Skermanella sp. TT6: one gene and its partner. The protein of the gene in region 2 binds, or shares a complex with, the protein of the main gene of each other region. Links are inferred from orthologs where the notes say so. Each region holds a gene or a part of one and is shown on either strand. Other genes may lie near its edges.

Region 1 (14,773 bases), 1.8 Mb from region 2 along the record:
TCCGCACAAGCCCTCCCGCCGCAGACGAGACGACCCAGATGAGCCGCACCGAGATCAAGCCCGACAAGTCGAAGATCCGCCTGGACAAGCTGGTCCAGGACGGCGACCGTTTCGCCGACAAGGCGGCCTACGAGAAGCGGCTCGACGCCCTCCAGACCGAGCTGCTCCACATCCAGCAGACCTACTGGCACGAGAAGCGGCGGGCCGTGCTGGTGTTCGAGGGCTGGGACGCCGCGGGCAAGGGCGGTGCCATCCGCAGGATCACCGAACCGCTCGATCCGCGGGGATTCCATGTCTGGCCGATCGGCGCCCCCAAGCAGGAGGAAATAGGCCAGCATTACCTGTGGCGCTTCTGGCAGCGCCTGCCCGGCCCCGGCACCTTCGCGATCTTCGACCGCTCCTGGTACGGCAGGGTGCTGGTCGAGCGCGTCCAGGAGTTCGCCAAGCCCAAGGAATGGAAACGCGCCTACGACGAGATCAACGAGTTCGAGCGCCTGCTGGTGGACGACGGCGTGCGTATCGTGAAGCTGTTCTTCCACATCACCCAGGAGGAACAGCTCGACCGCTTCCGGGAACGCCTGACCAACCCCTACAAGCGCTGGAAGCTGACAGAGGAGGATCTGCGCAACCGGGCGCGCTGGGACGACTATGTCGGGGCGGCCGAGGACATGTTCGACAAGACCTCCACCCTCGCCGTCCCCTGGCACGCCATCGCCGCGAACAGCAAGTGGCATGCCAGGGTCGCTTCGCTGGAGATCATCACCCAGGCCCTGCGCAGGGACGTCAACATCGCGCCGCCGCCGGTCGATCCCGCCGTGATCGACGCGGCCGCCGAGATGCTCGGCGTCCATTTCAGCGGTCTGAAGGAGGCTTAGGGAGCCGGCTCCCCCGCCCCCTCACCCGTCTTCCTGAAGCACGCCGCGGCGGATCTGGTCGCGCTCGATGCTCTCGAACAGCGCCCGGAAATTGCCCTCGCCGAACCCCTCGTCGCCCTTGCGCTGGATCACCTCGAAGAAGATCGGCCCGATCACCGTGTTGGTGAAGATCTGGAGCAGCAGGCCGCCGCCGGGCGCGCCGTCGATCAGCAGGTGGTCCCGCTTCAGGCGCTCCACGTCCTCGCCGTGTCCCGGCAGCCGCTCCGCCAGCATCTCGTAATAGGTGTCGGGGGGCGGCGCCAGGAACTCCACGCCCCGGCTGCGGGCCAGCTCGACCGTTCCGTAGATATCCTCGGTCGCCAGCGCGATGTGCTGGATGCCCTCGCCCTTGTAGGCCCGGAGATATTCCTCGATCTGCGACTTGTCGTCGGAGGATTCGTTGATCGGGATCCGGATCTTGCCGCAGGGGCTGGTCATCGCCTTGGACTTCAGCCCGGTCAGCTTGCCCTCGATGTCGAAATACCGGATCTCGCGGAAATTGAACAGTTTCGTATAGAAGTCGGACCACTCCGTCATCCGGCCGCGATGCACGTTGTGGGTCAGGTGGTCGATCGAGGTCAGGCCGAGTCCCTTCGGCGCGCTCTCCGCCCCCTCGACGAACTCGAAATCGACGTCGTAGATGCTGCGGTCGCCGTAGCGGTCCACCAGATAGATCAGGCTGCCGCCGATGCCCTGGATCGCCGGGATGTTCAGCTCCATCGGCCCTGCGGTGCCGGCCACCCCTTTGGCGCCCAGTTCGACGGCCCTCCTGTAGGCATGGGCGGCGTCGGCGACGCGGAACGCGATCGCGCAGACGCTGGGGCCGTGGACCCTGGCGAAGGCCTGGGCGAAGCTGTCGGGCTCCGCGTTGACGATGAAGTTGACTCCGCCCTGACGGTACAGGGTCACGTCCTTGGAACGATGGCGCGCCACGGCGGTGAACCCCATCCGTTCGAACAGGGCGCCCAGTTCCTTGGTATCCGGAGCGGTGTACTCGACGAACTCGAACCCGTCGGTGCCCATCGGGTTCTGGTCGGTGATCCGGCCGTCTGGCTTCGGCATGGTTTCCTCCCCTAATGGCTTTTCAGGCAGAGCAAGAAAGACCTGTTTAGCCATATGGGGCGCGGGACCGTTGCCCGCCGCCGAAATTTCCTCGATCCGGCGCGCGCCGGGTCCGGTACGCATCGCGGCTGCGGCAATGAGTCCCAAAATGATTTATAGAGTTATGTAGTTTTCCTGGATTGTTACAGGTCAAAGGCATCAACATTACAAAAATAATAAGATTACACTGCTGGAGAAATCTCGTCTCACCGATGCATTGTCAGCGACCTCTATTTAGATGTATATCGGCGCCGACTTCGCAAGCCCTAGAGGAGCCGGCGCATGCAGCCAGACATTGGTGTGCGGCACTATCGAAGCATCTGGATCTCGGACGTTCACCTGGGAACCCGCGGTTGCCAGGCCGACCTTCTTCTGGATTTCCTCCGCTGTCACGAGTCCGAGTACCTGTATCTCGTCGGCGACATCGTCGACGGGTGGCGGCTGAAGCGCAGCTGGTACTGGCCGCAGGCCCACAACGACGTGGTCCAGAAGCTTCTGCGCCGCGCGCGCAAGGGCGCCAAGGTCTTCTACATCCCGGGCAACCATGACGAGGCGTTCCGGGAATATATCGGGTTGAACTTCGGCGGGGTCGCCGTGGTCGAGGATGCGGTCCATACCACGGCCGACGGAAGGCGGCTCCTGGTGATCCACGGCGACCAGTTCGACGCCGTCGTCAAATACGCCAAATGGCTCGCCCACCTGGGCGACGGCGCCTATACGGCGCTGCTCGGGATCAACACCTGGTTCAACTATGTGCGCCGAAAGCTGGGTTTCACGTACTGGTCCCTTTCGGCCTACCTGAAGCACCGCGTCAAGAACGCCGTCGAGTATATCGGCGACTACGAGAAGGCGCTGGCGGAGGAGGCGCGCCGCCGCAACGTCGATGGAGTCATCTGCGGGCATATCCACAGCGCCGAAATGCGTCCCATGGAGGGGGTGCTCTATTGCAACGACGGAGATTGGGTCGAATCCTGCACGGCTCTCGTCGAGCACGAGAGCGGCGAGCTGGAAATCATAAACTGGGCGGCTTCACGTCGCTTGCTGCCAGTCAAGGTCTCAGCCAGGGCGGCAGCGTGAAGATACTGATCGTTTCGGATGCGTGGTACCCCCAGGTCAACGGCGTCGTCCGCACCCTGACGACCATTCGGGAAGAGCTGGAGAAACTCGGCCACGCCGTCGAGATCATCGGCCCGGACCGCTTCCGGACCGTTCCGCTGCCCAGCTATCCGGAGATCCGGCTGGCGCTCGGCGCCGGCCGCAAGCTCGCCCGCATGATCGAGGCCGCCAACCCCGGCGCCATCCACATCGCGACCGAGGGGCCGCTGGGGTTCGCCGCCAGAAGCTACTGCCTGAAGAACGGCATTCCGTTCACGACCGCCTATCACACCCGCTTTCCGGAGTATGTCCGGGACCGCGCCCCGGTACCGCTGGCGCTGAGCTACGCGGTCGTCCGGCGCTTCCATGCCCCGGCCGCCGCGGTCATGGTCGCGACGCAGTCGATCGAGGACGCGCTCAAGGCCCGCGGCTTCCGCAACATCCGCCGCTGGTCCCGCGGGGTGGATACCGAGCTGTTCCGGCCGCGGTCCAAAGCCTTCCTGGACGATCCGCGGCCGATCACCCTGTATGTCGGCCGCGTCGCGGTGGAGAAGAACCTGGAGGCCTTCCTCAGGCTGGATCTTCCCGGCACCAAATACGTGGTCGGCGACGGCCCGCAACTGGAGGAGTACCGCCGGCGCTATCCGGGCGTGAAGTTCGCGGGCGCCCGCCACGGGGAAGAGCTGGCGCAGTATTACGCCGCGGCCGACGTCTTCGTCTTTCCGTCCCGGACGGACACCTTCGGCCTCGTCCTGCTCGAAGCGCTGGCGTCGGGCGTGCCGGTCGCCGCCTTTCCGGTGCCGGGACCGCTCGACGTGCTGGACGGCGCGGCGGTCGGCTGCCTGGACGAGGATCTGGGCAAGGCCGTCAACTCCGCCCTCGCCATTCCCCCGGAACGCTGCCGCGAACATGCCCTGGCCTGGTCCTGGCGCGCCTCGGCCGAACAATTCATCAACAACCTCAAGCCTTTGAGCTGTTCGGACCGATTGGTACAGTCCTAAGTCGAAAAGCCTTAGCCCTCCCCGACGATCGTGGTAAGGTGCCGCGCTTTTTCACGCCGGACTGGTCACCGTTCTCAGATGTTGCAGACGATCTATCGCGGGCTGACGGAAATCGGCGGGCCCGCGATACGGCTGTATCTCGCCCGCCGCCGTGCAGCCGGAAAGGAAGATCCGGCCCGGGCCCCGGAACGGCTCGGCCGCGCCTCCGCGGATCGCCCGCCCGGGCGGCTCGCCTGGTTTCATGCCGCCAGCGTCGGGGAATCCCTGTCGGTCCTGATCCTGATCAACCGGCTGCTGGAACGGTATCCGGACCTCACCGTGCTCGTCACGACCGGCACCGTCACCTCGGCCGACCTGATGGCGCGCCGCCTTCCCGACCGCGCGATCCACCAGTATGTGCCGGTGGACAGGATGCCCTATGTCCGGCGTTTCCTGGATCACTGGCGGCCCGACCTCGCGCTCTGGATCGAGTCCGAGATCTGGCCGAACCTGCTGTGCGAGATCGGACGTCGCCGGATTCCCGCGGCCCTGGTCAATGCCCGGATGTCCGCCGGATCGTTCCGCAACTGGAGCCGGGTGCCGGGCTTCATCCGGCCGCTTCTGCGCACCTTCGGCCTGTGCCTGGCCCAGACGGAGACGGAGGCGGACCGGCTGCGCCGGCTGGGTGCCCGCGACGTGCGCTGCGTCGGCAACCTGAAATTCTCCGCCGAGCCCCTGCCGGCCGACCCCGCGGCCCTGGCCGGGCTGCGCGAAGCCTTCGGCGGCCGGCCCTCGTGGCTGATGGCGAGCAGCCATCCCGGCGAGGAGGCCGTGGCGGCCGGCGTCCACGCCGCCCTGCGCGACCGCCTGCCCGGCCTTCTGACGGTGATCGTCCCGCGCCATCCCCAGCGGGGCGGCGAAGTCTCCCGCCTGCTGGAAGAACGCGGCCTCGGCCGGGCGCTTCGCTCGGCCGGCGACCTGCCCGGCCCGGGGCACGAGGTCTATGTCGCCGACACCGTCGGCGAACTGGGGCTGTTCTTCCGGCTGGCGCCCGTCGTCTGCGTCGGCGGATCGCTGGTGCCGATCGGCGGCCACAACCCGGTCGAGCCGGCCCAGCTCGGCTGCGCCGTGATCCACGGTCCCTACATGACGAACTTCTCCGAAGTGGCGGCCCAGCTGCGGGCCGACCATGCCGCCGTGACCGTGCAGGACGCCGACGGACTGGCCCGGGAGGTCGGCCGATTGCTGACCGACGACGCCGAGCGGTCGCGGCTGGCGACGGCCGCCGCGGCCGTGGCCGACCGGAACCGGCGGGTGGTCGATGCCGTGCTCGACGCCCTGGTCCCCACCCTCGCCGCCGCCGGCGTCGCTCCATGCCCCTGAAGACACCGGCCTTCTGGTATGCGCCGCCCGGCATGGCATCGCGCCTGCTGTCGCCGGCCGGGCGCCTGTTCGCCGCGGTCGGCCGGGCCCGCCGGGCGTCGGCCCATCCCGAGCCTGCCGGGGTTCCGGTCATCTGCATCGGGAACCTGGTCGCCGGCGGCGCCGGCAAGACTCCGGTGGCGCTGGCCGTCTCCGCCCTCCTGGGAACCCGTGAAGTCCGGTTCCTGACGCGGGGCTACGGCGGGCGGGAGAAAGGCCCCGTCCTGGTCGACCTTACCGGCCACGACGCCGCCGCCGTCGGCGACGAGGCGCTTCTTCTGGCCCAGGCCCGCCCGACCTGGGTGGCCCGCGACCGTTTGGCCGGAGCCAGGAGCGCCGCCGCGACCGGGGCCGAGATCATCGTGATGGACGACGGCTTCCAGAACGCCCGCTTGGAGAAAGACCTGTCGATCCTGGTGGTCGATGGCGGGGCCGGGTTCGGCAACGGCCACACCATCCCGGCCGGTCCCCTGAGGGAGCCGGTCGACAGCGGGCTGGCGAGGGCCGACGCGGTGGTCGTGCTGGGCCGCGACACCGCCGGCGTGGCGCGGCGCGTCGGCGGACGCCTTCCCCTTCTCCAGGCCCGCCTGGAGCCCGATCCCGCGACCGCGCGGGCCCTGCGCGGCCAGCCCGTGGTCGCGTTCGCCGGCATCGGCAGGCCGGCCAAGTTCTTCCGGACGCTCGACGACATGGGAGCCCGGATCGTCGGCAGGGTCGCATTCGCCGACCACCATCCCTATCTGCCGGACGAGGTGATGCGCCTGGTCGAACATGCCGCCGGTCTCGGCGCATCCCTGGTCACCACCGCGAAGGACGCCGTGCGGCTTCCTCCGGATGCCCGCGCGATGGTCCGGGTGGTGCCGGTGTCGGTCGTCTGGGACGATCCGTCCGCACCCGCCCTGCTGCTGTCCCGCTACGCCCCCTCCCCGATCCCGTCCGCAGTTCCCGATGTCCACTAGAACGACTTTCGCCCGGCTGCGCCGGCGCTACCTGGGATATCCGCTCGAAGCTGCCGTCCTGTACGCGGTCTACGGCATCTTCGCGGTCCTGCCGCTGGACGCCGCTTCCGGGCTTGGGGGATGGATCGGCCGGACCGTCGGCCCCAGGCTGCGCGCCTCGCGCAAGGCCCTGCGCAACATCCAGCGGGCGCTGCCCGACGAGACGCCGAGGCGCCAGGACGAGATCCTGCGCGGCATGTGGGACAATCTCGGCCGGGTGATGGCGGAGTACGCCCACCTGGACGAAGTCTGGCACCGGACCGAGGTGATCGGCGCCGAGACCATCCGGCGGATGGCCGAGACCCGGACGCCCACGCTCTTCTTCTCCGCCCATATCGCCAACTGGGAAATCAACCTGATGGGGGCGACCCGCAATGGCCTGCCGGTCACGGCCGTCTACCGCCGCCCCAACAACCCGGCCGCCGGCCGGCTGATCGACCATGTCCGGGCCGTCACCGGCAGCCGATTCGTCCCCAAGGGCCGCGACGGCGCCCGCGAGGTCATGGCGACGCTGAAGAACCGCGGCAGCGTCTGCATGCTGATCGACCAGAAGATGAACGACGGCATCCCGATCCCGTTCTTCGGCCGGGACGCCATGACCGCGCCGGCCATCGCCCAGCTCGCCCTCCGGTTCGATTGCGCGATCGTCCCCGCCGTACCTGAACGCCTGGGCGGGGCGAACTTCCGGCTGACCGTGCTTCCGCCCATGGACGTGCCGACGACCGGCGACCGCGAAGCCGACATCCGAGCCATGATGGTCCGGATCAACGCCCTGGTCGAGGAATGGGTGCGCGCCCGGCCCGAGCAGTGGCTGTGGCTCCACCGCCGCTGGCCGGACTGAGCCGGCCGGGTGCTGGCCGGATCGAGCCGGCCAACGTTCAGAACAGCAACCCCTGCTTGGCTTTCGCTTCCGTCTTGCGCGGCTGCTTCGGCGTTTCCGCCCTGCGCGCCAGCCCGCCGCTCCCGACGACGGCATCGACCTTGCCGTCATGGAATTCCAGCGTCACCGGCATGCCGGCCTTCGCGTCGCCGGCGGAAGTGACCCGCTGCTCGGCACCGTCGGTCACCAGGGCGAACCCGCGCTCCAGGATGCCTCGGTAGGAATAGCTCTCCAGCAAAGCGGCACCCGCCTTCAGGCGGCTCGCCCGCTCGGCGACCAGCCGGGCATAGCCGGCGTCCATCCGTTCGCCCAGCTCCGCCAGCCTCCTGTCGCCGTCACCGACCCGGATGCGGATCGGCAGCAGCGTCAGCCGCGAGGCGATCCGGCCGAGCCGGCTTTCCTCCGCCGCGACGACATGGCGCAGGCCCGCGCCCAGCGCGCGCGCCTCCGATTGCAGCCGCCCGCGCGCCGCCGTCATCACCTCGCGCGGGTGGCGCAGCTTGGCGCCCAGTTCGGCGACCCGCGTCCGCCGGCGCTCGATCGTGCCGGCGACCGCGATGCCGAGCCGTTCCCAGCGGTCGTCCAGCCGCTGGACGCAACCTTCCAGAAGCGCCTGCGGATCGCCCAGGCCGCGCGCCAGACCCTCCACCAGGTTCCGCCGCTCCAGGATCATCCGCCCGGTGCCGCCATGCAGCCGGCGCTGGAATTCGAGCACCAGGGCGATCAGCTCGGCCCGGACGGGCACCGCCATCTCGGCTGCGGCGGTCGGCGTCGGTGCCCTCCGGTCCGACGCGAAATCGATCAGCGTGGTGTCGGTCTCGTGCCCGACGGCCGAAATCAGCGGGATCGCGCTGTCGGCTGCGGCACGCACCACGATCTCCTCGTTGAAGGCCATCAGGTCTTCCAGCGACCCGCCGCCGCGCGCCACGATGATCAGGTCCGGACGCGGCACCGGCCCGCCCGGCGCGATCCCGTTGAACCCCTTGATCGCGGCGGCGACCTGGCCCGCCGCCCCTTCCCCCTGCACGGCGACCGGCCACAGCAGCACGTGGCGCGGGAAGCGGTCGGCGAGTCGGTGCAGGATGTCCCGGATCACCGCCCCGGTCGGCGAGGTGACGACCCCGATCACCCCGGGCAGGAACGGCAGGGGGCGCTTGCGCGACGCATCGAACAGCCCCTCCGCGGCCAGCCGGCGCTTGCGCTCCTCCAGCAGCTTGAGCAGCGCGCCCTCGCCGGCCAGTTCCATGTTCTCGATGACGAGCTGGTACTGCGACCGGCCGGGATACGTGGTCAGGCGGCCGGTGCAGATGACCTCCATCCCCTCCTCGGGCCGGACGGCCAGCTTGGCGGCGGTGCCGCGCCAGCAGACCGATTCGATGACCGAGGTCTCGTCCTTCAGGCGCAGGTAGACGTGGCCGGATCCGTGCCGCTTGGGCTGGGAAACCTCGCCCCGGACGCGCACATAGCCGAAGGACTCCTCGACCGTGCGCTTCAGCGCCCGCGACAATTCTGTCACGGTGAACTCGGCAAGGTTCGAGCCGGGGCGGCCGGGGACCGGGTCGCGATCCATTAGGGGTTGGTCTTGTGTCATGGCGTCGGCATGATACAAGCCTTCGCCTTCGCAACAAGACTGTAAGGCCCCCGCCCTGGAAACAGGGCTCCGAAAGCACGCCCTGGAAACAGGGCTTCAAAAGGACGTCGTAGAGGACAAGAGGCTCATGAAGGTACTTGTGGTCGGCTCGGGTGGACGCGAGCACGCGCTCTGTTGGGCGATCGCGGCGTCCCCCCTCTGCGACAAGCTCTATTGCGCACCCGGCAACGCGGGAATCACGCGCGAGGCCGAGTGCGTCGCGATCAAGGCCGACGACCTCGACGGCCTGGTCCGCTTCGCGACGGAGAACGACGTCGATTTCGTCGTCGTCGGGCCCGAGCAGCCGCTGGTGCTTGGCCTGGTGGACCGGCTGGAGGCCGCGGGCGTCAAGGCGTTCGGCCCGACCGCGGCAGCCGCGGCGCTCGAGGGCTCCAAGGGCTTCATGAAGGATCTCTGCGCCAAGTACGGCATTCCGACCGCCGCCTACGGCCGCTTTACCGACGCCGAGTCGGCCCGCGCCTTCGTCCACTCGCGCGGCGCTCCCATCGTCGTCAAGGCCGACGGACTGGCGGCCGGCAAGGGCGTGACCATCGCCCGCACCGTCGAGGAGGCGCTGGCCGCGATCGACGAGGCGATGGTCGAGTCGCGGTTCGGCGATGCCGGCGCCGAACTGGTGATCGAGGAGTTCCTGGCGGGCGAGGAGGCCAGCTTCTTCGCCTTGGTCGACGGCACCACCGCCCTGCCCCTGGTCTCGGCCCAGGACCACAAGGCGGCGTTCGACGGCGATACCGGACCCAACACCGGTGGCATGGGCGCCTATTCCCCCGCGCCGGTGATGACCCCGGCGCTGGAGGCCAGGGTCATGCGGGAGATCATCGAGCCGACCGTGCGCGGCATGGCGGCCGAGGGCCGGCCCTTCAAGGGCGTGCTCTATGCCGGCCTGATGATCGTGGACTCGGCCCAGGGACCGGCGCCGAAGCTGCTGGAGTACAACACCCGCTTCGGCGACCCGGAGACCCAGGTGCTGATGAAGCGGATGATGTCGGACGTGCTGCCGGCCCTGATCGCGTCCCGCGACGGCGTCCTCAGGAACTTCCAGCTCCGCTGGTACGACGACACGGCCCTGTGCGTCGTCATGGCCGCGAAGGGCTATCCCGGCGACTATGCCCGCCGGACCGAGATCCACGGTCTGGACGAGGCCGGCGCCCTGCCCGACGTCACGGTTTTCCATGCCGGCACCGTCTTGTCGGACGACGGCCATGTCCTGGCCGACGGCGGCCGGGTGCTGGGCGTGACCGCCATCGCCCCGACGGTGCGCGAAGCCCAGTCCCTGGCCTACGAGGCGGTGGACAGGATCAGCTGGCCGGAAGGCTTCTGCCGCCGCGACATCGGCTGGCGCGCGGTCGGGCGGGGGTGAGTCGCCTCCTTCTCCCCGGGGCATAGGGTCGCGGGCCGCGTCGCCCGCTTGCGCAAGGTTGCGGGCGCATGCAGAGAGGGGCTGTTCCATCCCACGGGATACCCGCCCCGATGCCCGCCTCCGACAGCTTGTACCACCGCCTCTTCTCGCACCCGCTGATGGTCGAGCAGCTGATCCGCGGCTTCGTGCCGGAGGACGTCGCCGCCGGGCTGGACTTCACCCGAATGGAACGGGTCAACGCCAAGTTCCACGCCCGCGACGGCCGCCGGCGGGAGGGCGACCTGATCTGGCGCGTGCCGACCCTGTCCGGCGAGGTCGTCCACATCTACCTGATGCTGGAGTTCCAGTCGCGCTCCGACTGGTGGATGGCGATCCGGGTCATGGTCTATGTCGGCCTGCTGTGGCAGCATCTCATCCGGGAGCTGAAGCTGCCGCCCGGCTCGCCCCTGCCGCCGGTGCTGCCGGTGGTGCTCTACAACGGCGAGGCCCCATGGAACGCGCCGCTCGACGCCGCCGGCCTGATGGGATTGGCCCCCGACGCGGCGCTCTGGCCTTGGCAGCCGGGCATCCGCTATCATCTCATCGACGAGGGCAGGCTCGGCGCCGAGGACCTCGCCCGGAAGGACGGGCTGGTGGCGCTGCTCTTCCGGATCGAGACCTGCACCCGGCCCGCCGAGCTGCCCGGACTGGTCGGCGAGGTGATCGGCTGGTTCCAGGGGCATGCCGACCACGACTCGCTGAAGCTGGCCTTCGGCGAGGTGGTGGCCCAGGCCGTGGCGGCGCTGGTTGGCGGGGACGGGCCGGTGGCGGTCCCGTCGGGACTAGGGGAGGTTCAGGACATGCTGTCGGAGCGGATCAAGATCTGGGAGCGCGAACTGCGGGCCGAAGGCAAAGCCGAAGCGAAGGCGGAGATGCTGTCGCGGCAGCTCAGGCGCCGGTTCGGCGACCTGCCGGCCGATATCGATGACCTGATCGCCTCGGCGACCATGGATCAGCTCGACGCCTACATGGACTGCCTGATGGAAGCCCGGTCACTCGCCGACGTCTTTCCCGATCTCCGGCCCGGCTGAGCTCCGGCGGAAAGGGTCCCTGCGCCGCGGAGCCTTGATCGCGCGGTGACCGGCGGGTAACTAGTGGTGCTGCAAAGTGATTTTGATGAGTTCTGCGGAGCGGAGTGGCGTAGGTCGGCCTTCGCCCGTCGAGGCGAACGCCGACACCCTGCGTCAACGCTCCGGCCACGATGTCGGCGTCGGCCTTCGGCCGAGGCCGACCTACGGCAAACTTGATCGCGCGGCAACCGGCGGGTAACTAAGTGCCTTCGCCCGTCAGGGCCCAACCATTCCATGCCGGTTCCCTTGACGCTTTCGATCCCGATCACGCCGGCCCGTCGCGCGGGAGACCGGACGGCAAGGCTGACGGCCCTGGCGCTGGCCTGCGCCGTTCCCCTCGGCATGGTTCTGCTCAACCTGTCCCTGGGGCAGGATGCCAATTGGGACCTGAGGAACTATCACTGGTACAATCCCTATAGCTTCCTCAACGGGCGCTTCTTCTTCGATGTCGTGCCGGCCCAGACGCCGAGCTTCTACAACCCGACGCTCGACATTCCGTTCTTCCTGCTCGGCAACGCGGTGCCCGCCCCGGTCGCCTACGGCGTGCTGGCCTTCGTCCAGAGCCTTAACTTCGTCCTGCTGTTCGCCCTCGCCCGGACCGTTCTCCTGGTCGACGATCCGGTGCGGAAGGTCTGGGCCGCCGGTGCCGTAGCACTGGTCGGCGTGCTGGGCGGCGGAAGCGTGGCGCAGCTCGGCACCACGTTCCATGACAGCACCGTCGGACTCGGCTTCCTGGGAGCCTTGGCGCTGATCGCGCGGACGCAGGACCGCCTGTTCGCCGGTCCCCGGCGGGCGGCCATTAGCCTCGCCTTCCTGTCCGGCCTTCTCGTCGGCTCCGCCATGGGACTCAAGCAGCCCTCGGTCATCTACTGCATCGGCGTCTGTTTCGGTTTCCTGGCCGCTCCCGCCGCTCCCGGCCGCCGGCTGCTGCTGGCGGTGGCCTGCGGCCTGGGCGTCGTCGCGGCCGTGGCGCTGCTGTCCGGGCACTGGATGTGGTTCCTGTGGGAAACCCACGGCAATCCCCTGCACCCCTATTACAACAACATCTTCCGGTCGCCCCTGGGCGCCATCAGCGACTACAAGGACCTGGCCTATCAGCCGAAATCCGTTTGGGAAAGACTGACGCTTCCGTTCAGGATCAGCGCCGATCCGGAGGTCGCCGGAGAGATCGCCTTCCGGGACCACCGGATCCTGACGCTTTACGTCCTGTTTCCGGTAGCGGCGCTGGCAGGCATCCTGGCCGCCCCGGCGTCCCGGCGCTCCGGCGCGTCCCATGCCCTCTCCCGGCCCGGCATCGCCCGCTGGCTGCTGACGGTGGCGGCGCTTTCCTACGCGGCCTGGGCCTGGATGTTCTGCATCTACCGGTACGCGGTCCCGCTCGAGATGCTGGCCCCCCTCTGCATCGTCCTGGCGCTCGGAGTGCTTCCGCTGTCCCGCGCCGTGCGTATCGCCGTCACGGCCTCGGTGCTGGCCGTCCTCCAGGCGACGACGGTCTGGGGGACCTGGGGGCGGTCTGCCTGGACAAGCAACGTCGTGGAATTCGACATGCCCGTGATCCCCGATCCGGACCGGACGATGGTGCTGATCGGCGGGTACCAGCCGGTTGGCCACCTGATCCCCTCCTTTCCGCCGCAGATCCCCTTCGTGAGGTTGCAGAGCAATTTCGTCCAGCCCGATTCGACCGACAACGGGTATTCTGAAGTGCTTCGGCGTAGGGTGATGGACCATCGCGGAGATTACTTTATGATCGCGACGGTCCCGGATACCGATATTGCGGCCGACGCCGCGGCGTTCTACGGATTGACGCTCGATTGGGAAAGTTGCCAGGTGATCCACAACAACCTGGGCGAACCGCACAGTTTCTGCGCGGTCCGGCGGCCGACGGTGGATCGACAGTGAATTACTTCGTCATCAGGTGACAATTGATAGACCAGTTCTCCGACGCCAGCCAGGATCTCAGCCCGGCAGCCAAGCGCTCCCCCGTCGCCGTGGCCGCTCCGGACGGCGGCTCGCTCGAGGCGGCCTTACCCGGCCTGACGGGCCTGGAGATCGCCGTCCTGATCCCCTGCTACAACGAGGAGGCGTCGATCGCCGCGGTGGTCCGCGATTTCCGGTCAGCGCTGCCGGGCGCCGCCATCTACGTCTACGATAACAATTCCAAGGACCGCACGGTCGAACTGGCGCGCGAAGCCGGTGCCATCGTCCGTACCGAACCCCTCCAGGGCAAGGGCAACGTGGTCCGGCGGATGTTCGCCGACATCGAGGCCGACGTCTATGTCCTGGTCGACGGTGACGATACCTACCACGCGCCCAGCGCGCCGGCCCTGGTCGCCAAGCTGGTCGACCAGCAACTCGACATGGTCAACGGCGCGCGGGTGACCGACATCGCCGCGGCCTACCGGCCTGGGCACCGTTTCGGCAACATGATGCTGACCGGCATCGTCGCCAAGATCTTCGGCAACCGGGTCGCCGACATGCTGTCCGGATACCGGGTGTTCTCGCGCCGTTTCGTCAAGAGCTTCCCGGCCCTCAGCGGCGGCTTCGAGATCGAGACGGAACTGACAGTCCACGCGCTTGAACTGCGCATGCCCATGTCCGACGTCACGACCCCCTACAAGGACCGCCCGCCGGGCTCCGCCAGCAAGCTGCGGACCTATTACGACGGCTTCCGCATCCTGAAGCTGATCATGGTGCTCGTGAAGGAGGAGCGCCCGCTTCAGTTCTTCAGCGCGATCGCCGGCGTGCTGGCGTTCCTGTCGATCGTGCTCGCCTGGCCGGTGGTCGCGACCTACATGCAGACCGGCCTGGTGCCGCGCCTGCCGACGGCGGTCCTGTCCACCGGGCTGATGCTGCTCGGGTTCCTCAGCCTGACCTGCGGCCTCATCCTGGAGACGGTGACCCGCGGCCGGCGCGAGATCAAGCGCATGCAGTATCTCCGGATCCCCGCCCCCGGCGTCCGCGACCCGGCGCGCGACTCGAAGGACAGGCGATGATCCGAAGGCTTTTCCGGGGGGAGTTCATCCGCTTCGGCATCGTCGGGGTGGTCGGACTGCTGGTCGACATCGCGGTCCTGTACCTGTGCCTGGATATCAGCGGCCTCGGCCTCTACGCGTCGCGGGTGGTTTCGTACCTGGCGGCGGCGACGACCACGTGGGCGCTCAACCGCGCTTTCACCTTCACGGGCGCCCATGCCGGCAAGATCCACCACCAATGGGCCCGCTTCGTCGCGGTCAACGCCCTGGGCGGTGCCGTGAACTACGCGGTAT
Region 2 (14,628 bases):
CGACGAGATCAGGGACGCCGCGCTCGACCGCGCCGGGGCCGGCGCCGAACTGGTCGAGGGCGGCGACTATCTGGACGTCGCCGGTCGGCCCCATGGATCCGGCCCGACGATCGCGCTGATCTACGGCACCGGCTCCATCCAGAGGGGAGAGAGCGGCGTCGATCCGCTGATGGGCGGAGCCTCGATGGGATCGGACGACGTCGCCGCTGCGTTCGAGGAAGCGGCCGAAGATCCCAAGGTGCGCGCCATCCTGTTCCGGATCGACAGCGGCGGCGGTTCCGCCGTCGCCTCGGAGACGATCCGCCGGGCATTGGTCAAGGCGCGGGAAGCCGGGAAGCCCGTGATCGTGTCGATGGGCGAAGCCGCCGCGTCGGGCGGCTACTGGATCGCCATGAACGCCGACAGGATCGTTGCCCAACCCGGCACCCTGACCGGATCGATCGGCGTCATCGCCGGCAAGGTGGTGACGACAGGCCTTTGGGGCAGGCTGGGCATCGACTGGGAGCAGGTGACCCGCGGCCGCAATGCCACCATGTGGTCGCCGCTGTCAACCTACAGCGAAAGCGAATCCCAGCGGCTCGATACGATCCTGGACGACATCTACGGCGCCTTCGTACGGAACGTCGCCGAGGCACGAAAGCTTCCGGCCGCCGCCGTGCGGGACATCGCCAAGGGCCGTGTCTGGACCGGCTCCCAGGCCAAGGCGCTGGGCTTGGTGGACGAACTGGGGGACATGGACGCGGCGCTGGGCTTCGCCCGGGAAGCGGCCGGCCTGGCCCGCGATGCCGGCGTGACGCTTCGACTCTTCCCCGAGCCTGAATCGCCCTGGCGGCAGGCGCTCGACCTGGTCTCCGGACGGTCGGAAGCGGCCGCCACGACGGCTGTGCTGGGGCGGCTTCAGCCCCTGCTCCGGGAATTGGCCCCGCTGGTCCGCGACCCCGCCGCCGAGACCCTGTCCATGCCTCCGACCGGGCTGCTGCGTTAACGTCGCCCGAGGGGGGAGAGCCGGCACAGGAAAGTCGGTTCCGGAGGGCGCACGGTCGACTCCACCTTGGCGCAGCTGTCGTCCCCGATCACGAAGCCGAAGGAGCGGAACGCCTCCTCGACACCCTGCCCGCGCCGGTCGCGACGGAACATCCCGAACACGGGTCCCTCATGCCCCGAGACGATCGCCGCGGCCTGCCGGGTGAAGGGGTCGTCGGCCCTGTAGGCATAGTCGAAGCCGTCCAGCCGGATGAACCGGTTGGACGGGTGGAAGGCTGGAATGAAGTGGGCATCGGCGCTGCGCCCCGCCATCAGGATCACGGCGTCCCGGAGGCCGCGGTACTGCACGGGAACGGATGCTCCTACGAACGGATCGTCGTTCCAGTCCTTGCGGGCGAAGTCCGCCTTGCTGGTGGTCGCCACCAGCGCAAGGCAGCACGCCACCGTGGCATAGGTGCCGGCCCGGGGGCCGAGCAGCGCCACCAGCATGACGCAGAGCAGCAGCGGAACCAGCATTTCCAGGGGTACCGCATAGCGGTAGATGGAGAACAGGACCAGCCAGCCGGCATAGCCGACCAACGCCGTCCACAGCAGCATCCGGGCGTTGAAGCCCGTGAAGACGCCGCCGTTCAGCCGCCAGCGGACCATGCGGGTGGTCAGGGCGGCGACGAGCAGGGCGACCGCCACGGCGAAGGCGGCCAGCAGGCGGAAATCCCGCCAGGGCGCCTCGGAGATACGGTCGGCATCGAAGCTGAAGATGACGGGATAGACCAGATACTCCAGCACGTCCGCCGGGAGGTAGCGCAGGTCCCGGCCCTCCCCGGCGCCGACGAAAGGCGATCCGAACAGACGGTTGAAGAACGGGAAGAAGGGATTGCCGAACTCGGCCTGCATCCGCACCATCCAGAAGCCGGCCGACAACAGCAGCCCCACGACCGCCGCCATCCCGGCCGCGGCGCAGGCCAGGACTCGGTCGCCCGCCCGGCCCGCGGTAGCCAGGGGTGCAGCGACGATCGCCAGCACGAAGGGCGCCAGGGTCAGCTTCAACCCCAGCCCGATCCCGACCACCAGTCCGGCACAGGCCGGGCGCAGCAGCTTCGGCAGGCGCCCCCTGCCGCCGCCGGGCTTGCCCAGCAGGATCAGGAGCGCCCCCAGGAAGAACAGGCTGGCGATGAGGTCGTGGTGCCACGACCCGAGGGTACCCATGGCGGCGGCCGTCCCGAAGCCTGCGGCTGCCAGGAAGCCCGGCAGAAGGTTGGGCATCGCGGAAGATCCCCTGACCCTCGGCCCGAGCGCCAGGCGGGCGCAATGGAACAGAAGGATCACGTTGATGCCGTGGATGGCGCCGAGGGTGAACCCGACGGCGCGCGCCGGCAGGGTTTCCACGCCGACATAGAACGCGATGTCCAGGACGGGGTTGAGGAAGGTATGGAAGACCGCGGGCAGGATATCGTACCCCAGCCGGTCGTTCAGGAAGGCATAGCCGTTATAATAATGATAATGGAGCAGGTCCCAGGCCATGCTCTTGCCCATGTACAGGGACAGGAGCCCGGAGGCCAGCGGCGCCAGCCAGACGAGAACCGGAATGGCGGCATTGGCGTACCGGAAGATTTCCAGGCCATCGTTCTTGCCGCGGCTTGTTCCGCTTGTGGTCGTCTGTGCCGTCATAGGGTGTCCCGGTCTGCTGGCGCTGGGTCTATGGCGCGTCATTTACCGGCAAGGACTCGCCGGCCGGCCGTGTTCATTCTGTGACGCGCACCTCTCTGGAGGGGTGGCCCGTCAGCCCTCCCGGACACCCCCGACGAGGAACTCCCGGTTCCCTTCCGGTCCCTGGATCGGGCTTTCGGTAATACCCAGGACGCGCCAACCGGGTATCCCGGACAGCCAGGCGGAGACGGTGTCGCATACCTCCCGGTGCAGTCCGGGGTCTCGGACCACTCCTCCCTTGCCGACCCGGCCCTTGCCCACCTCGAACTGGGGCTTGATCAGCGCCACCAGCCTGCCGCCCGGCCGTGTCAGGCTCAGCGGCGCCGGCAGTACGGTCATCAGGCTGATGAAGCTGGCGTCGCAGACCACCAGGTCGATCGGCTCGGGGACCTCCGCCGCGGAGAGATTGCGTGCGTTGGTCCGCTCCAGCACCGCTACGCGCGGGTCCTGCCGCAGCTTCCAGGCAAGCTGGCCATGCCCGACATCGACGGCGTAGACCTTGGCGGCTCCACGGGACAGCAGGACGTCGGTGAAGCCGCCGGTCGAGGCGCCGACATCCAGGCAGACCAAGCCTTCGGCATCGATGCCGAAGTGATCCAATCCCTCGACCAGCTTCAGCCCGCCGCGCGACACCCAGGGATGGTCCTGCCCCTTTACCGAGAGCGGAGCATCCCCCGCCAGCATCTGGCCCGCCTTGTCGATGCGCAGCGTGTCGGAATAGACGAGGCCGGCCATGATCAGGGCCTGTGCCTTCGACCGGCTTTCGACGAGGCCGCGTTCGACCAGCAGATTGTCAACGCGCGAGCGCGTCATGCCGGGGTCTTCCTTTCCAAACGAATCTGACATCGCGACGCCGCATCGATAGCAAGCCCGTGGATCGCTGTCAGGGAAGTCTGTCGCGGGACAGCGGATCCAATCGGTATTCCAGCAAACCCAAGCCCAGCACTCGACTGTCGAGGCTCGTCCCGAGCAAGCTCGGGCTTATGGGGTCCTCGGCGACAAACTCCACCTTGATCGCCTGGCCCTTGGGCCGCTTCAGGACGGCGGAAAACTCCGACGGCGTCGGCAATACGTCCCACGTCGCCACCAACGCGCCGTCGGCGAACACCTTCACGCGCTGGGAAGGCGCTGGAGCATGAGGAAACGCCTGGGCCAGGACCGTCAACAGGAAGGTATCGTTTCCGGGTGCGGGCGGCATGATCCAAAGCGTCGCACGCGCGCGCCCCCAGATTCCCCAGCTCTCGTTGGGCCACCAATCCGAGCCGAGAGCCTGTGAACCCTGCTTACCGATTCCCACCTCCATGGGCTGGGCGAGCGGCATTGAAGGCATGGGAATAGATGAGTTGATTTCCTGATCCCACCGAAGAGCGGCAATGTCCAGGCCGCAAAGTCCCTCGATGTCGTGCTTGTCCGCATAATCCTTGACGCGCAGCGCATAGTCGAACCGCGTAGGATCATTGAAGTTCCAGTCAGGCGGGTTGAATGTAGAGACTCCGTTTATGGTTTCGAGATCAAATACTTCTCCGATGAGCATCGCATCGACGTTATGGCTGTACTGCTTCAGCAGATCCGGCTGGCCCGGCGATTTACCTTCACGGGAGACCATGGCTGCGAAGGCCAGGCATTCCGCGGGGGGCGGAGGAAGGTCGGCGAGCCGGCGTTTTTCCTCCATGCCATCGAGCAACGCGACACTCCCGGTGTTCAATTGCTCAACCACCAGCAGCAATCCAAGTCCCACCTGCAGAAGCACGCGGCCCCGCATCTTGAACATGCCGGCCAGCCCGATTATCGCTATCACGGCTACCGGTCCTGCCAGGAAGATGTAGGATCGGACGACGGCACGGGTCGCCTTGGCACCGGGAACCGCCTGATAGATCCAGATCCACAGCGAGTTGCCGCCGATATTGAGCGTCAAGATCCAGAACACGACGACAGCGACGATCGGTGCCCGCAGGACCGATAGGTGCTTCCAGCACCATATCGCGCCGATGACGAAGCATATCAGCAGCACCGGGGGTATCCCGACGACGTGCTCCCCCCTCAAGGGGAAAATGTCGGGATGATGTGCATTCACCGTCCGGACGATACCGCCGTAGAGCAGGTTGTCGGGCCCGACATTGAACAGCGTGAATGGCGCCCCGAGGTATGGCGACACCTGGGAGTAGTCGTGCATCCCCGTCTCGGCCGCGCGAGGAAGATAGAGCTCGAGGAAAGGCATCAGGCTGATCGCCGTGACCCCGAGCAACAGCACCAGGACTAACGCGTGGCGCCGAGCCAGAGCCAGCCCTTGGTAGGCTATCGACCTGCCGACCTGTCCGGTAAAGGGCAAAGCCAAGAGACAGAGAAGGGTGTAGAACGCCAGGAACCATGCCGTGTAGAAGGCGGTGAGCAGCCATGCCGCATAGAGCACGACTGCTGCGGTTCCCCACCCCAGCGCCGCTGCCCGGCTATCCGTGACCAGACCGGACACCATCCGCGCAGCCAGCCACACGAACAACGGCACCAACGACACGGTCAGTATCTGTGCATGGCCGGATTGCAGGAACGCGCCCGAACTGACGGTAAATAGAACCGCCGCCAACAATGCCCAGCCGAAATCCAATCGCAGGATTTGGCGCGACAGTATGAACGTCGCGGAGAACCCGATTATACGGAAAACGAAATTGACCAGCTCAGCGGAGAGGAAAGGATCTGCCCCGGCTCCTCTGAACAAAGCATGCCAGAATCCGAACAGGAAATAGCCGTCATTGTAGGCGAGTGTGCTATCATAAGGAAAGAAGTAGTTCGTCGTGTCCCAGTCGGATAAACCTTTGTAAACATTATTCCAATGCTCAAGAATGCTGATCTGGATTATCCCATCAAGCCGATCGCCGGTCGTTACGGCAAATCCCGTTGCGATCTGGTCCTGAAAAACAAGCACCAAAGACAAGACGAGCGCAATAGCCCATAGAACGCTGCGCACAGCGACATTCTCATTATTCATACTCGAGCTTTCTCGGACAATAAGATCGGAACCCTACCCGATTTGATTAATACCATTAGTCATGATGATGAGATGATTGCGAATGGCGAGTCCTGCCGAATCCATCCCGTGTGATACGGAATGTTTCTTATGCAATGCAATATCCCAAAAGTAGAGCGAACTTGATGCCGCATGACTTCCTGGCCTGCGCAGTTCCATTGCAGCAGACCGGACAGGCCATGTAGTGAAATGGGCCGGCGCGACCTTGCCTACGACGCACCGTAGGGGTCGGGGTAAGCGAATCCCGGATCTTCAGAAGTGATGACGCTCGCGCCCATCACCAGCGAAACCCGGGAGTTGCCGGCTTCGACCTTTTTCAGCTGCTTGCGGGGCGTGCAAGGCGAAGCCCGCTTGTGCGCCGATCGGGCGCGCGGCACCTGCGGCCGTCGCTGCCCGATGCGGCAAGTCGCGCCGCACTCCTGGTCTTCCCGGCACGGCGCCGTGCGCCAGGCTACGCCCGCGCCGCACCCTGTCCGGCCAGCCCCTGGGCGGCCCCGTCGACGCCCATCGCCTTCAGGGCGGTCGCCACGATGTGCCGTGCCGCCAAACCGGCCTCCTCGTACTGCTTCGCGGGCGTATCGTGGTCCAGGAAATGGTCGGGCAACACCATGCACCGGATCTTCATCCCATGGTCCAGCAGCCCGGCCCCGGCCAGGAAGTGCAGGACGAAGCTGCCGAAGCCGCCGACCGAGCCCTCCTCGATGGTGATCACGACCTCGTGCGAGGCGGCGACACGCCGGATCAGATCCTCGTCCAACGGCTTGGCGAAGCGGGCATCCACGACGGTCGTGGACAGGCCGCGCGCCGCCAGGTCCTGGGCGGCGGACATGCATTCCTGCAGGCGGGCGCCGAAGCTCAGAAGCGCCACCTTGCTGCCTTCCTGGACCACGCGGCCCTTGCCGATCTCCAGCACCCTGCCCCGCTCGGGCATGTCGCGGCCGACGCCTTCGCCGCGGGGGTAGCGGAACGCGCTGGGGCGGTCGTCGATCGCCGCGGCGGTCGCCACCATGTCCATCAGCTCGACCTCGTCCGAGGCGGCCATCAGGACCATGTTCGGGAGGCAGCCCAGATAGGCGATGTCGAACGATCCGGCATGGGTGGCGCCGTCGGCGCCGACCAGCCCGGCCCGGTCGATGGCGAAGCGGACCGGAAGGGATTGCAGCGCCACGTCGTGGACGACCTGGTCGTAGCCGCGCTGTAGGAAGGTCGAATAGATCGCCGCGAAGGGCTTGTATCCCTCCGTCGCCAGCCCGGCGCAGAAGGTGACCGCATGCTGCTCGGCGATGCCCACGTCGAACAGGCGGTCGGGAAAGCGCTTGTCGAACAGGTCGAGGCCGGTCCCGGACGGCATCGCGGCGGTCACCGCGACGATCTTGTCGTCGGCCTCCGCCTCCTTGATCAGCGCCTGGGCGAAGACACGGGTGTATGTGGGCGCGTTGGACTTCGCCTTGGCCTGGGCGCCGGTCACGACGTCGAACTTGGAGACGGCATGGAGCTTGTCGGCCGATGCCTCAGCCGGTGCGAAGCCCTTGCCCTTCTGGGTCACCACATGGACCAGGACCGGCCCCGTGTCCTCGGTGTCGCGCAGGTTCTGCAGCACCGGGAGCAGGTGGTCCAGGTTGTGGCCGTCGATCGGCCCCACATAGTAGAAGCCCATTTCCTCGAACAGGGTGCCGCCGGTCACCATGCCGCGGGCATATTCCTCCGCCCGGCGGGCGGCCTGCTTGAGCGGCCGGGGGAAGTGCTCGGCGATATCCTTCGCGAGATGGCGGAGGCTCAGGTACGGCTTCGACGAGATCAGCCGCGACAGGTAGGCGCTCATGGCGCCGACCGGCGGGGCGATCGACATGTCGTTGTCGTTGAGGATGACGATCAGGCGGGACTTGTCGTCGCTGCCGGCATTGTTCATCGCCTCGTAGGCCATGCCGGCGCTCATGGCGCCGTCGCCGATCACGCAGATCACGTGGTTGCGCTTGCCGGACAGCCGATTCGCGACGGCCATGCCGTACCCGGCCGAGATCGAGGTCGAGCTGTGGGCGGTGCCGAACGGGTCGTACTCGCTTTCCGACCGCTTGGTGAAGCCGGACAGCCCTCCCCCCTGGCGCAGGGTGCGGATACGGTCGCGCCGCCCGGTCAGGATCTTGTGCGGATAGGCTTGGTGGCCGACATCCCAGATCAGCCTGTCATCCGGCGTGTCGAAGACATGGTGGAGGGCCACCGTCAGCTCGACCACGCCCAGGCCGGCGCCGAGATGGCCGCCGGTCACCGAAACCGCGTCGATCGTCTCCGTCCGAAGCTCGTCCGCCAGCTGCCGGAGCTGATCGGGCTTGAGCTTGCGGATCTGGGCCGGGACGGTACAGCGATCGAGCAACGGGGTCTTGCTGGGTGCGGTCAATACAACCTCCTTTGGTCAGGCGCGCCGCTCAATGACGCCGCTCAACGACATAGGTTGCGACAGATTTCAGGATATCCGCCCGGCCATCGAAAACATCGAGATGACGGGCGGCCTGGTCGGCCAGCAGGCGCGCCTGGTCGCGCGCCCGCTCGACTCCCAGGATCGAGACAAAGGTCGCCTTGCCGGCCGCCGCGTCCTGGCGCGCCGGCTTGCCCGTAACGGACGGGTCGCCGTCGATGTCGAGCAGGTCGTCGGCGATCTGGAAGGCAAGGCCCAGATCGTGGGCGTAGTTTTGCAGGGCATGCATTTGGGGCGGCGACGCGCGCCCCAGGATGGCGCCGGCGCAGCACGAGAAGGCGATCATCTCGCCGGTCTTGAGCCGCTGCAGCCGGGTCGTGGCCCCCATGTCGAACTGCGTCGTCTCCGCGATCAGGTCGAGCATCTGGCCGCCGACCATGCCGTGCATGCCGGCCGCCCTGGCCAGCGCCGCGACCAGCGAGCACCGGACCTTGGGATCCTCGTGGGTCTGGGGATCGGCCAGCACCTCGAAGGCGAGGGTCAGCAGGGCGTCGCCGGCCAGGATGGCGGTCGCGTCGTCGAAGCGCTTGTGGACGGTGGGGCGGCCGCGCCGCAGGTCCGAATTGTCCATCGCCGGCAGGTCGTCGTGGACCAGCGAATAGCAGTGGACGAACTCCACCGCCGCCGCCACCCGCACCGCGCAGTCGCGGGCGACGCCGAACAGGCCGGCGCTGGTCATGACCAGGAAGGGACGCAGCCGCTTGCCGCCGCCCAGGCATGCGTAGCGCATCGCCTCGAACAGCTTGGCCTCGGTGGTGTCGGACATCGGCAGGAGATGGTCGATTTCCTGCTCGACCAGTTCTGCCGCTTCGCCCATGGCGGAGGAGAGTTCGTTCGCCACTATTCGATCCGCGCGGGTTCTGCGCCGATCGAACCGTCGGCGGCAACGGTGATCCGGTCGACCTTCGCCTGGGCTTCGCGAAGCTTGGCCTCGCAGTGGCGGCGCAGGGCCGTGCCGCGCTCGTAGGACGAGATCGCGTCGTCGAGCTTGGCGCGACCCTCCTCGAGCTGGCGCACGATCCGCTCCAGCTCGCCGAGGGCGTCTTCGAAACTCAGCGCTGCGACATCGGGGGGTATTGCGGGGTCAGCCATCATCCTACCGTCACCAGGGTACCTTGGCGACTTTAGGGCGGTCGCCGGCCTGTCCGCAAGTCCGGCTTGGCTGCCGGACCGCGAAGGCGGACCGATCCCCCTGACGTGGAGGCCCGGCGGATCACGCCGCCATCAGTTCCTGTACGTGCGCGGCGCAACTTGAGGCAAGGGCGCGAATGTCGTACCCCCCTTCCAAGGTGGATACGATGCGTGCACCGCAATATTCGCGCGCGAACTCGCCCAGCTTGCGGGTAACCCAGACATAGTCGTCGTCGACCAGGTGCAGGCTTGCGAGCGGATCGCGGGTGTGCGCGTCGAAACCGGCCGAGATCATGATCAGCTCCGGCTGGAAATGCTCCAGCGCCGGGAAGATCCGGGTCATCATGGCGTGGCGGAATTCCGGGCTGCCCGCCATCTCGGGCAGCGGCACGTTCACGATGTTGTCGGCCACGCCGCGCTCCTCCAGGAGCCCGGTGTTCGGGTACAGATGGGCCTGGTGGGTCGAGGCGTAGAACAGGCCGGGATCGTTCTGGAAGATGTCCTGGGTGCCGTTGCCGTGATGGACGTCGAAATCGATCACGGCGACCCTGCTGATGCCGTGGACCTTGCGCGCTTGCTCTGCCCCGACCGCGACGTTGTTGAACAGGCAGAAGCCCATCGCCCGGGCCGTCTCGGCATGGTGGCCGGGCGGCCGGGTCGCGCAGAACGCGTTGCGCGCCTCCCCGCCCATGACGGCGTCGACGGCGGCGCACACGGCGCCGGCGGCCCGGAGCGCCGCCTCCCCGGAACTGGGGCACAGCACGGTGTCGCTGTCCAGTTCGACATGGCCCTCCGTCGGGATCGCGGCCAGCACCCGCTCGATGTAGGAGATCGGATGGACCCGGGCGAGCTGCTCGATCTCGGCGCGCGGCGCGACGCGGCGGTCGAGGAAGTGGAAAGCCTCGCCTTCCAGCGCCGCCAGGACGGCCTTCAGGCGCTCGGGGCATTCCGGATGCCCGATGCCGGTGTCATGGTCGATGCAGGAGGGATGGCTGAAAAGGGAGGTATACATCGGTCTTCTTCTTTTTCTGAGCGTTTCCCCGCGTGACGGGCATGGTCCCAGATCGCTCCCCGGTTTGCATCGGGAATTTTCCGAATCCAGCCTCACGGCCTACCGCGCATCCTCCCTTGCCGGGGTGGCAGCCCCCGACGGCGAAGGCGCGGCTCTCCCGAGTATCCGCGAACGGCGGCTTTCCCGCCGCAACTATTCCCGGGAAGAGGGAGCGCCATCTTGCCGCGCCCGGTCAACCGGACTTCCGTATCCTGAAGGTATAGACGGCGCCGTCCAGGTCGACCGACAGGAGCTCGTGGCCGGTCGCTTCGCAGAAGGCGGGGAAATCCTTCGTGGCGGCGGGGTCGGTCGCCTCGATCACCAGGACGTCGTCGGGGGCCAGGTGCTTCATAGCCTTGCGGGCGCGCAGCACGGGCAGCGGGCACGTCAGGTCCTTGGCGTCGAGGATGTGATTTGCCATGGCGGTATTCCTTGAATGCTGATGGCGAAAGCTGATAGGAGCGGACCGGCTTACGCCCGGCAGGCGCCTGGCGGCAAGACCGGCCGCGCCGCATCCGGTCGCGTGACTGGCGGAACGGTGAATTGGCTTTACGGAGCCGGCCGGATCGCCGATATGTAACCCTGACTTTAGAATTATCAGTCTATCTCAGCCCTTTTCCATGCCGGTTCCGGGGCGACCGGCGGCAGCGAGAGAACCGCGTCAGTATGACCATAGAGGATCTTCAGGAAAGCGCCCGCGAAGCGAGCAAACTGCTGAAGGCGATGAGCAACGAACGCCGACTGCTGATCCTCTGCCACCTCGCCTTGGGGGAAAAGTCGGTCGGGGAGCTGGAGACGCTGGTCGACCTGAGCCAGTCCGCCCTTTCACAGCATCTGGCTCGGCTGCGCCGGGACAATCTGGTGCGCACCCGCAGGTCGGCGCAGACGATCTACTATTCCCTCCAGGGCGGCGAAGCGGCGGCCGTCATGAAGGTGCTCCACGATCTCTACTGCGCGCCGCAGCCGGACCGGATGGACGTACCGGCGGCCGAGGACAGCGCCGCCGTCGCCTGAGTCACCCGCCCGGGCCCCGCCCTTCGCCGGACATCGTCCAGCGCACCCCCACGGCGGCCAGGGCCAGCCAGCCGACCATGAAGGCCATTCCGCCGACCGGTGCCACGGCACCCAGCGGGCTGGGCCCCTGCACCGCCAGGAGATAGAGCGCCCCGCAGAACAGCAGGGTGCCGAGCAGGAAGCACCAGCCCGCCACCCCGAGCAGCCAGCCCGCCCGCCCCGCGGCCCCGAAGCGGGCCAGCGTCGCGACCCCACCCAGCGCCAGGGCATGCCACATCTGGTATTGCCCGGCGATCCGGAACAGTTCGACCGAACGGGCGTCGGACAGCCCGTGCGACGCATAGGCTCCGGTCGCCACCGCGATGCCGCCGCTCAGTGCCGCCAGCACGAGCCACAATCCGGTGATGCGTTGCGACATAACTCAGAACTCCCGCTTTCCGCCGTCGCCCGCTCCCCGTGCCCTGCCCGCTCGCCATCCATGCGGACGGATATGGCCCGGCGTTTGCTACGACCATAAGGGTGAGCAGCGGCGACAGCTATATCCTTTGGTTTATGCAAGCTGCTTCGCATTTTGCAATTCGAGACGCCGAGCCGAAGACCATGCCCCATCTTTCGCGCATTACGCCAGTCCTCAAGCAAAGCATCGGCGGCCGGTCCGGGAAGATCGACGGCGGGCACCATCCCGCGAAGGCCGGGCCGCAGGGAACCGAGGGGATGTTGGGCGCCCTCATGGCCGCCACGTTCGACGGCATGGCGTTCCTCAAGGCGGTCCGCGACCCGAACGGCCGCGTCGTCGATTTCCGCTGGCTCCTGATCAACGAGGAAGGCGCCCGGCTGATGGGCCGCCGCTCCGCGGACCTGATCGGCCGGCGGCTGACGGCGACATTGCCGGACCTGGTGCCGGGCGGCCTGCCCGACCGGCTGGCCGCCGTCGCCGAATCAGGAGAGGGCGCGCGTTTCGCGGGTCCCTCCTGCGGGACCCGGGCAAGCGTCGAACAGTTCGATTATTCCGCCGTGTCGATCGACGATGGAGTGGCCCTCGGCTTCCGGCCGGCCCGGTCCTTCGGCGGGGCAACCGCAGAGGATGCTCGGCATGCCGAACGCTCCAAGGCCACGTTCCTCTCGCTGATGAGTCACGAGATCCGGACGCCGCTGAACGGGGTGGTCTGCGCGCTCGACCTGCTCGCGGAGGGCGTCGCGCCGGAGGACCGCGACGCCTTCATGGAGACCGCCCGCAACTCGGGCAGGGATCTGGCCCGGGTCATCGACGAGATCCTGGATTTCGCGAAGCTGGAGAGCGAGCCCGTCGAACTGCTGGACTGCCCGTTCCGCCTTACCGACGTGGTGGCCGCGGAGATCGACGCGGTGATCCGGACGGCCGAGGCGAAGGGGCTGACCATCGCCTGCCGGACCGACGCGGCGTTGTCCCGGACCGTACGGGGGGACCGCCAGAAACTGGCCAGGATCCTGCGGAACCTGCTGTCCAACGCGATCAAGTTCACCGAAGCCGGGGGACTGGCCGTGGCGCTGGAGAGCGCCGCCGGGTCCCTCGGCCCGATCGCCGGCGATGCCGCGGGCGACCGGGGCGGCGAACTCGTATCGTTCGTGCTTTCCGTGACCGACTCCGGCATCGGCATCGATCCCGGCTACCGGGCAAGCCTGTTCGAAGCTTTTTCCCAAGCCGACTGGTCGATGAACAGGCGCTACGGCGGTTGCGGCCTGGGACTCGCCGTCGCGAGCCGGCTCGCCGCGGCGATGGGGGGCCGGCTGACGGTGCTCAGCGAGCCGGGAACCGGCAGCAGCTTCCGCCTTCACCTGACGATGCGGGCCGCCGATGGCCCGGGAACGTCGCCGGCCTCCACGTCGGGCACGGTTCGGCCTCTCCCGGCGGGGCGTCAGGCCGCGGCACCCGGTCCCGCATCCGGGGGCAACCGGCCGAAGATCCTGCTGGCCGATGCCAGCGAGGCCAGCCGCCTGGTGACCGGCCTGATGCTGATGCGCGCGGGCTTCCTGGTCCATACCGCGACCACCGGGAGGAGCGCGGTCGACGCGGCGGGCAGGACGCTGTTCCAGGCCGTCCTGCTCGACATGGCGATGCCGGACATGGCAGGGCTGTCCATGGCCTCGTCCATCGGAGCCCCCGGGGGAGTCAACGCGGGAACGCCGATCATCGGCATGACGGCGCATGCCGACGCCGCGGAAGCCGCCCGCTGGCGCGCCGCAGGTCTCGGCGGCCTGCTGGTGAAGCCGTTCCAGAAACGCGACCTGCTCGAAATGCTGGGAATCTGCATGGGAGGCTCGGCCCTTGCGGCCGAGTGAGGGCTGCGCGCCCCCGATCAGCCGAACAGGGCGTCGATTTCCGCCTGGCTGATCGCCTTGCCCTGGAGTTGCGGTCCGTTCAGCAGCTTCGCCTCATCCGCCACCGGGACCTCGACCGACGCCGGCAGGTTCGCGAAGGCCTCGGCGCCCCAGGTCTGAATCATGTTGACGACCCGCTCCTCGATGAAGTCGAGCGTCCGCACGACCTTGCCGATCCGCTGGCCGGTAATGTCCTGGAAGTTGCAAGCCTCGAAGATGCTCACGACGGCCTCCATGATCCCGTCGAGGTCGGCCTTACCCTCGGGATCGTCGGTCTTGGCCTTGAGCTTGACCGCCGTCCGCTCGATCAGTTCGGCGGCGCTCAGCACGCCGTTGGTTGCATGCTCGGTGGCGCTGACGATGGCCGCCAACTCCTCCCCGGCGACCACCAGCCTGTCCTGTTCCGCCTTGGGATGACGCAGGGCCGCGATCTCGATATGGGTCGCCTGGATGCGCTGCTGCAGGTCGGCCACATCCGGTCCAGGGGCGGGGGCCGGTCCAGGGGCGGGGGCCGGTCCAGGGGCGGGGGCCGGTCCGGGAGCGGGGGCCGGTCCCGGCGCGGGGACCGGCTCCAGCACCGGCTGGAGCGCCGCCAACTCGTCGAGCCGCCGCTCGATCCGGTCGATCGCCGCCATCAGCTCCGCGGGCGTGGCTGTCGGAACGGGAACCGGGACAGCAAGCTCCGGCTTAGCGACGGTTTCCAGGTCGGCCGACGCCCCGTGCCGGAAAGGCAGGCCTCGGCGTTGCAGTTCTGCGGTGAATGGCTTGGCCGACATGCCGTCGATCTCTGCGAAGCTGGTGCGGGACAACAGGGGCAGAGTATCGACGTATACACTTTATCGAAGGTTAACACGTCGCATGCGAAACGTCGCATTCCGGTTGAACCGC

Evidence for each region.
Region 1: the proteins of IGS68_RS09650 (region 2) and xseA are in contact, whole or in part, in a cryo-EM structure (PDB 8TXR), measured with the Escherichia coli proteins. The link is inferred for Skermanella sp. TT6 from one-to-one orthologs.

The regions. Positions count from the first base shown.
Region 1 is NZ_CP067420.1:3,814,052-3,828,824, forward strand. The notes cover bases 6,675-9,631. They hold xseA (exodeoxyribonuclease VII large subunit), read right to left. Parts: upstream 8,961-9,631; coding sequence 7,389-8,960; downstream 6,675-7,388. Other genes in these bases: IGS68_RS17920 (LpxL/LpxP family acyltransferase), read left to right, coding at 6,675-7,351; purD (phosphoribosylamine--glycine ligase), read left to right, coding at 9,109-9,631. Also shown: IGS68_RS17895 (polyphosphate kinase 2 family protein), read left to right, coding at 39-875; hppD (4-hydroxyphenylpyruvate dioxygenase), read right to left, coding at 897-1,976; IGS68_RS35610 (UDP-2,3-diacylglucosamine diphosphatase), read left to right, coding at 2,298-3,092; IGS68_RS17905 (glycosyltransferase family 4 protein), read left to right, coding at 3,089-4,111; IGS68_RS17910 (3-deoxy-D-manno-octulosonic acid transferase), read left to right, coding at 4,190-5,473; lpxK (tetraacyldisaccharide 4'-kinase), read left to right, coding at 5,470-6,471; more of IGS68_RS17920, read left to right, coding at 6,461-6,674; more of purD, read left to right, coding at 9,632-10,398; IGS68_RS17935 (Rpn family recombination-promoting nuclease/putative transposase), read left to right, coding at 10,509-11,468; IGS68_RS17940 (hypothetical protein), read left to right, coding at 11,754-13,406; IGS68_RS17945 (glycosyltransferase family 2 protein), read left to right, coding at 13,430-14,500; IGS68_RS17950 (GtrA family protein), read left to right, coding at 14,497-14,773. UniProt on the Escherichia coli protein: Bidirectionally degrades single-stranded DNA into large acid-insoluble oligonucleotides, which are then degraded further into small acid-soluble oligonucleotides.
Region 2 is NZ_CP067420.1:2,036,476-2,051,103, reverse strand. What follows is about bases 7,653-10,464. They hold IGS68_RS09650 (exodeoxyribonuclease VII small subunit), read right to left. Parts: upstream 9,279-10,464; coding sequence 9,027-9,278; downstream 7,653-9,026. Other genes in these bases: IGS68_RS09645 (histone deacetylase family protein), read right to left, coding at 9,400-10,329; IGS68_RS09655 (polyprenyl synthetase family protein), read right to left, coding at 8,137-9,003; dxs (1-deoxy-D-xylulose-5-phosphate synthase), read right to left, coding at 7,653-8,108. Outside these bases: signal peptide peptidase SppA, read left to right, coding at 1-985; IGS68_RS09675 (hypothetical protein), read right to left, coding at 982-2,652; IGS68_RS09670 (TlyA family RNA methyltransferase), read right to left, coding at 2,764-3,504; IGS68_RS09665 (hypothetical protein), read right to left, coding at 3,575-5,674; more of dxs, read right to left, coding at 6,165-7,652; IGS68_RS09640 (sulfurtransferase TusA family protein), read right to left, coding at 10,562-10,789; IGS68_RS09635 (ArsR/SmtB family transcription factor), read left to right, coding at 11,035-11,382; IGS68_RS09630 (DUF423 domain-containing protein), read right to left, coding at 11,384-11,800; IGS68_RS09625 (hybrid sensor histidine kinase/response regulator), read left to right, coding at 12,097-13,701; IGS68_RS09620 (protein phosphatase CheZ), read right to left, coding at 13,719-14,516. UniProt on the Escherichia coli protein: Bidirectionally degrades single-stranded DNA into large acid-insoluble oligonucleotides, which are then degraded further into small acid-soluble oligonucleotides.